2 regions of the Franconibacter daqui genome follow, and region 1 is predicted to be linked to the other one. Evidence: predicted binding sites of a transcription regulator. Region 1 holds the regulator's gene; the other holds the start of a gene.
The links. The regulator ArgR, encoded in region 1, controls arginine synthesis, uptake and breakdown. The targets are predictions, from matches to a motif close to ANTGAATAAAAATACANT.
Positions count from the first base shown of each region.

Region 1 (3,415 bases):
CGCGGTAGCGAAAGGGGCAAAAGTGCTGGTGGGCGGCAAGCCGCACGAACTGGGCGGCAACTTCTGGCAACCTACCGTCCTGATTGACGCTAACGACGAAATGAAGCTTGCGCAGGAAGAGACGTTTGGCCCGCTGGCGGCCTGCTTCCGTTTTAAAACGGAAGAGGAGGTGATTCAGCGCGCCAACAATACCCCTTATGGCCTTGCGGCTTACTTCTACACGCAAAACCTGCAACGCGTTTTCCGCGTTTCCCAGCAGATTGAGAGCGGCATGATTGGCATTAACGAATGTGCGGTATCAACGGAACTGGGGCCGTTTGGCGGAGTAAAAGAGTCAGGTCTGGGACGCGAAGGGTCGGTGCTGGGGCTGGAAGAGTTTATGGAAGTGAAAACCCTGCATCTGGGCGGACTCTGAAACAGAGGGCGGCCTGCGGGCCGCTCCATAGACCGGTGACGCAGCATGAAAATCTACACCTTCGATTTCGATGAAATTACCGATCAGGCGGATTTTTACCGGGAGTTTTCCCGCACCTTTGGTCTGGCCAAAAATCAGGTAAACGATCTGGATGCGCTATGGGAGGTGGTAACTGAAGGGGGATTGCCGCTACCGCTGGAGATAGAGTTTGTGCATCTGGGAGAGGAGCAGCGTCGGCGTTATGGGGCGCTGATTTTGCTTTTTGACGAAGCAGAAGAGGAGCTGGAAGGTCAGCTCCGCTTCAATGTACGTCATTCAACATAGGACAGGCACTTAAAAAGGCCCCTGCGAAAACAGGGGCAAGTCGTCAGACAAGACGACGAGGGTTACTTATACAGTTCAGCGGTGGCGTGCCAGTGGTCACCCTGAGTCAGTTCAGTGATGCGATAGCTGCTGGCGCCTTCTTTTTCCGCTTTTTCCGCCAGCTGCTGGCGAATATCCATTGGCGCGCCCGTTACCTGAGTGACAGAAACGCTGCCCATCGGCTGGAGGTTTTGCGCCTGCTGGGTGTTGACTTGTTGTACTGCGGCGCTGGCGCCAAAAGAGATAATTGAGGCCAGGCCCAGGGCTGCGATGGTAAATGGGGTTTTCATTGTCTTAACTCCTCGTCAAAGCACCCAACGGCCGGAAGGGTTGAAACGCTATTTTTCTGCTTGAGGCCGTTGCGTGCGTTTATGGCTATTCAGAACTTTTACTTTTAACGCGTTGTTTATTTGTAGAGCTCAGCGGTAGCGTGCCAGTGGTCGCCGGTACGCGCTTCGATGATGCGATAAGAAGACGCGCCTTTTTCCTGCGCTTTCTGATCCAGCATTTCACGCATATCCATCGGGACGCTGCCTACCGCGTCAACGGTGACAGTACCGATAGCCTGGCGGTTTTGCGCCTGGTCGGCATTGATGGAAGATGCTGCGAAAGCACCGAAAGAAAGCACAGAAAGAACGGTTGCGGCTGCTACGGTAGATTTAATGTTCATATTGTTTACCTCGTCGTATTTATTATTACTGGTCACTGTTCCGTGACCCTCATCACAAAAACAAGTATACACTAGTCACCCAAAAAATTAATAACAGGCTAATGGTTTCCTATGAAACTTTGAGTCTGGAGTGATGTTTATTTATTACCGAACGTTATAAAAATGGTTAAAATTTAGCCAATATTTTTTATTATTTCTTATGAATCAATAAGATATTTTATTTTTGCAATTTGTGCGGTTTTCTTTTTCTAATACACTGGGTGAATGGTTTTCAGCAGACGAAGCGACTGGTTAAGCGGGAGATGGCAGAAGAAGGTAAAAGAAGGGAACAACGCTCCCGCTACGATATAGCGGGAGCGGGGCATCAGAGTTCCTGTTCGAAAAGCACCAGGATGGCTTCGTAAAGCTCTTTGACCGTGAAGCCGCGCGCGGGCGTAGTGAAGATAGTATCGTCCCCTGCGATGGTGCCGAGGATGCCTTCCGCTTTGCCGAGGGAATCCAGCAGGCGAGCAATCAGCTGCGCCGCGCCTGGGCTTGTGTGAATGACGACTACGGCGTCGTTATAGTCGATATCCAGCACCAGGTTTTTAAGCGGGCTGGACGTGGTCGGTACGCCAAGCTCAACCGGCAGGCAGTAAACCATCTCCATTTTGGCGTTGCGGGTGCGCACGGCGCCAAACTTGGTCAGCATGCGGGAGACTTTTGACTGGTTGATATTCTCAAAGCCTTCGTCCTGCAGCGCCTGGACAATCTCACCCTGCGAACTGAATTTTTCTTCTTTGAGTAATGCTTTAAACGCTTTAACTAACTCTTCTTGTTTTGCGGAGCTGCGCATACGTCACCCGTGGTCAGGCCAATAAGAACAACATTATTATGCATAAAATTGAATTTTTATGCAAATTATCTGCCGTGAGCGGGGCTGAAATAATGTTATGAAAGCGGCGGATTTTATCAAATTTTGTTATCAAGGAACATGCCTGCGTCACGACTCGAAAATAAGCGATAAAGTAAAACAATTGTTATCAAAATGATGTTGTTTTGCTGTCGCGAGAGGGTGTAATGTAACCGCCTGTTGATATGTTGCTCCGGTAGTGACCCGGCGAGCCCGATAGTCTCCGTGCACCGGTAAAGCCGCCGCATCGCTTTCAGTAAAGCGCGTCAGGAGTCGCAAACTGAAGGCCAGAAGATTGTACTCATTTCAGCTCTGAATGATTATGGTCGCCACCAATGGAGTAACGGCACACTTTAGCTCACCATAATAAGGAGTTTAGGATGAAAGTTGCAGTCCTCGGCGCGGCAGGTGGTATTGGCCAGGCGCTTGCCCTTCTACTCAAGACCCAACTGCCTTCAGGTTCAGAACTCTCTCTGTATGACATCGCACCGGTTACCCCAGGGGTAGCGGTTGACCTGAGTCATATCCCTACCGACGTAAAAATCAAAGGCTTCTCCGGCGAAGACGCTACCCCGGCGCTGGAAGGCGCAGACGTGGTGCTGATCTCCGCAGGCGTGGCGCGTAAGCCGGGCATGGACCGTTCCGATCTCTTTAACGTGAACGCCGGCATCGTGAAAAACCTGGTTCAGCAGATCGCGACGACCTGCCCGAAAGCCTGTATCGGCATCATCACCAACCCGGTTAACACCACCGTGGCGATTGCTGCGGAAGTGCTGAAAAAAGCGGGCGTGTACGACAAGAACAAACTGTTCGGCGTGACCACGCTGGATATCATTCGCTCCAATACCTTTGTGGCGGAGTTAAAAGGCAAGCAGCCGACCGAGATCGACGTACCGGTTATCGGCGGTCACTCTGGCGTGACCATTCTGCCGCTGCTGTCGCAGATCCCAGGCGTTAGCTTCTCCGAGCAGGAAGTGGCCGACCTGACCAAACGTATCCAGAACGCGGGCACCGAAGTGGTGGAAGCGAAAGCGGGCGGGGGTTCTGCAACCCTCTCTATGGGCCAGGCGGCGGC
Region 1 covers NZ_BMKJ01000002.1:49,816-53,230, forward strand. Annotated here, with positions in the region: gene IEX01_RS09530 (NAD-dependent succinate-semialdehyde dehydrogenase) at 1-415, shown strand, start outside; gene IEX01_RS09535 (barstar family protein) at 461-739, shown strand; gene yhcN (peroxide/acid stress response protein YhcN) at 802-1,068, opposite strand; gene yhcN (peroxide/acid stress response protein YhcN) at 1,185-1,448, opposite strand; gene argR (transcriptional regulator ArgR) at 1,813-2,283, opposite strand; gene mdh (malate dehydrogenase) at 2,721-3,415, shown strand, end outside.

Region 2 (3,415 bases), on a different contig from region 1:
GAAATGCTGTGGTACTGTTCGGCGGTGTTGGCCAGATTAAGGAACTGGCTGAACGCGCGGGCGACCGGCAGCAGCTCGTCGTTGGACAGGTTTTGCAGCGTGGTTAACAGTTCCTGGCGGTCGGCTTCATTGCCGGCACGGGACGATTTCGACAGTTTGCGGATGGTTTCCACCCGGTCCAGGATGTTCTCTCCCAGCGCACCCTTGATGGTATCCCCAAGCAACTTGCCGAGCATACTGACGTTACTTCGCAAAGCGGAATATTGTTCGTTCATTTACCCCAGACACCCCATCTCACCTGTAAAAGTCCTGCATCTTTCAAGCCACAGCGGCGTTGGCTGCTCTCGCCCACCCGGGTCACTTACTTAAGTAAGCTCCCTGGGATACGCTCGCTTGCCGCCTTGCTGCGACTCGAAATCTTTCGGACTAAGCCTCTTCGTTGTCTTTTATAAAGCCACGCCAAACCCCGTTCGTCAATTGCTGCGAAATCGCTTCAGCTGACGAGCAGATCTCCGCAATTTACGAAATTTAATTCACCAGATGGCTAATAAGCGTTTCTTATGGAATTTGCCCGATCGGCAGAATAAAAAGGGGGCGATCGCCCCCTTATGCACAACTTTTAATGCCAGCAAAAATGATGCACAACCTGCGTAATTAATTCGCGAGTCGGCTTGATAAAGCGCGTTTCCAGAAACTCATCCGGCTGATGCGCCTGGTTAATGGAGCCTGGGCCGAGCACCAGCGTAGGGCAGAGCGTCTGGATAAACGGCGCTTCGGTGCAGTAGTTCACCACGTCGGTTTGCGCGCCGAGCAGCTTTTCCACCACCTGCACCAGCTGATGATCCGGCGGGCATTCGTAGCCCGGGATCGGCGGGTGCAGCTCAGCCACGTTGATGCGTCCCGGCCAGCGCAGGCTCACCGGCTCAAGCGCGTCGTTCAGCAGGCCGTTTAAGTCGTCCAGCGTCATGCCCGGCAGCGGGCGGATATCCATATGCAGTTCGCAACAGGCGCAGATGCGGTTAGCCGCGTCGCCGCCGTGAATGTGGCCGAGGTTAAGCGTCGGATAAGGCACGGTGAAGGCGTCGTAGTGATAGCGCGCTTTCAGGTTGTCGCGCAGCGCCATGATGTGCGTAATGGCTTCATGCATCAGCTCAATGGCGTTCACGCCGCGCGCCGGGTCGCTGGAGTGGCCCGACTGGCCCAGCACGCGAATAGCGCTGGAAATATGGCCTTTATGCGCGCGCACCGGCTGCAGCGACGTGGGTTCGCCGATGATGGCGCAGTCGGGGCGAAGCGCGGTGGTTTCAGAGAAATAGCGTGCGCCCGCCATGGTGGTCTCTTCATCGGCGGTCGCCAGAATATAGAGCGGCTTTTTCAGCTGCGTCACGTCCACATCCCGCAGCGCATCCAGGATGAACGCGAAGAAACCTTTCATGTCGGCGGTGCCGAGACCGTAAAGCTTATTGTCATGTTCGGTGAGGGTAAACGGGTCGCGCGTCCAGCGCCCGTCATCGAACGGCACCGTATCGGTATGGCCCGCCAGCAACAGGCCGCCCGCGCCGTTTCCGGTGCTGGCGAGCAGGTTGAACTTGTTGCGCGTGCCGGGCACCGGCTGCACTTCCACATTGAACCCCAGTTCGCGAAACCATCCCGCCAGCAGATTGATTAAAGACTCATTGCTCTGATCCAGCGCAGCGTCGGTGGCGCTGATGGACGGCGTGGCGATCAACGCACGGTAAATCTCGATAAATGGCGGTAATTTCGTTTTCACTGTTGACATACCTTAGGTCGGATAGTATCAATATTCATGCAATATTAGTGAATAAAAATACATTAACGTTGAGCGTGAGGGAACTGCAGGGTTCCGGTCATGCGAACCACGCTCGCGAACACGGCTAAGGCCTGCGGCCAACGCCTTAAGCAAATGACGGTAAGAAGGTAAACAGCCCCGATGTTGAACACGCTGATTGTTGGCGCCAGCGGTTATGCCGGCGCAGAGCTTGCGACCTACGTGAATCGCCATCCGCATATGAACATAACCGCTTTGACGGTCTCAGCGCAAAGCAATGATGCAGGAAAATTGCTCTCCGATTTGCATCCGCAGCTGAAGGGCATTCTCGATTTGCCGCTGCAGCCGATGTCCGACATCAGCGAGTTTACCAGGGACCTGGACGTGGTGTTTCTCGCCACCGCCCACGAGGTGAGCCACGATTTAGCGCCGCAGTTTCTGGAAGCGGGCTGCGTGGTGTTCGATCTCTCCGGCGCGTTTCGCGTTAACGACGCGGCCTTCTACGACAAATTTTATGGCTTCACCCATCAGCATCCGGATCTGCTGGAGCAGGCGGTTTACGGCCTTGCCGAGTGGAACGTGGAGAAGCTGAAAGAGGCGAAGCTGGTTGCCGTGCCGGGCTGCTACCCGACGGCGGCGCAGCTCTCCTTAAAACCGCTTATCGACAACGGCCTGCTTGATCTCAGCCAGTGGCCGGTTATCAACGCCACCAGCGGCGTGAGTGGGGCAGGGCGCAAGGCGGCGATGTCTAACAGCTTCTGCGAAGTGAGCCTGCAGCCGTACGGCATGTTCAACCATCGTCATCAGCCGGAAATCGCTACCCATCTGGGGACAGAGGTGATTTTTACGCCGCACCTCGGCAACTTCCCGCGCGGCATTCTGGAAACCATTACCTGCCGCCTGAAGCCGGGTGTTACCCAGGCGCAGGTGACGGAGGCGTTCCAGCAGGCGTATGCCGATAAACCGCTGGTGCGCCTGTATGAGAAAGGGGTGCCGGCGCTGAAAAATGTGGTGGGCCTGCCGTTCTGCGATATCGGCTTCGCCATGCAGGGTGAGCACCTCATCGTGGTGGCGACCGAAGACAACCTCCTGAAAGGGGCGTCGGCGCAGGCGATGCAGTGCGCGAATATTCGCTTTGGTTTTACTGAAACGCAGTCTCTTATTTAACCGACAGTCAGGTGAGATGATGAACCCGTTAATTATTAAATTAGGTGGCGTGTTGCTGGACAGCGAAGAGGCGCTGGAGCGTCTGTTCACCGCGCTGGTGAACTACCGCGAGTCCCACCAGCGTCCGCTGGTCATCGTTCACGGCGGCGGCTGCGTGGTGGATGAGCTGATGAAAAAGCTCAACCTGCCGGTGCAGAAAAAAGATGGCCTGCGCGTTACGCCTGCTGACCAGATAGACATTATCACCGGCGCGCTGGCGGGCTCCGCCAACAAAACGCTGCTCGCCTGGTCGAAAAAACATGCTATTCCCGCCGTCGGCCTTTATCTCGGCGATGGCGACAGCGTCAACGTGACGCAGCTTGATGAGTCGCTGGGCCATGTGGGCCAGGCGCAGCCGGGTTCGCCGAAGCTGATTAATACGCTGCTCGACGCAGGCTTCCTGCCGGTGGTGAGCTCCAT
Region 2 covers NZ_BMKJ01000007.1:13,084-16,498, reverse strand. Annotated here, with positions in the region: gene ppc (phosphoenolpyruvate carboxylase) at 1-275, opposite strand, end outside; gene argE (acetylornithine deacetylase) at 620-1,771, opposite strand; gene argC (N-acetyl-gamma-glutamyl-phosphate reductase) at 1,952-2,956, shown strand; gene argB (acetylglutamate kinase) at 2,973-3,415, shown strand, end outside.
Region 2: argC (N-acetyl-gamma-glutamyl-phosphate reductase) is a predicted target of ArgR. The motif match lies at 1,818-1,835, and genes of this name have one in related genera.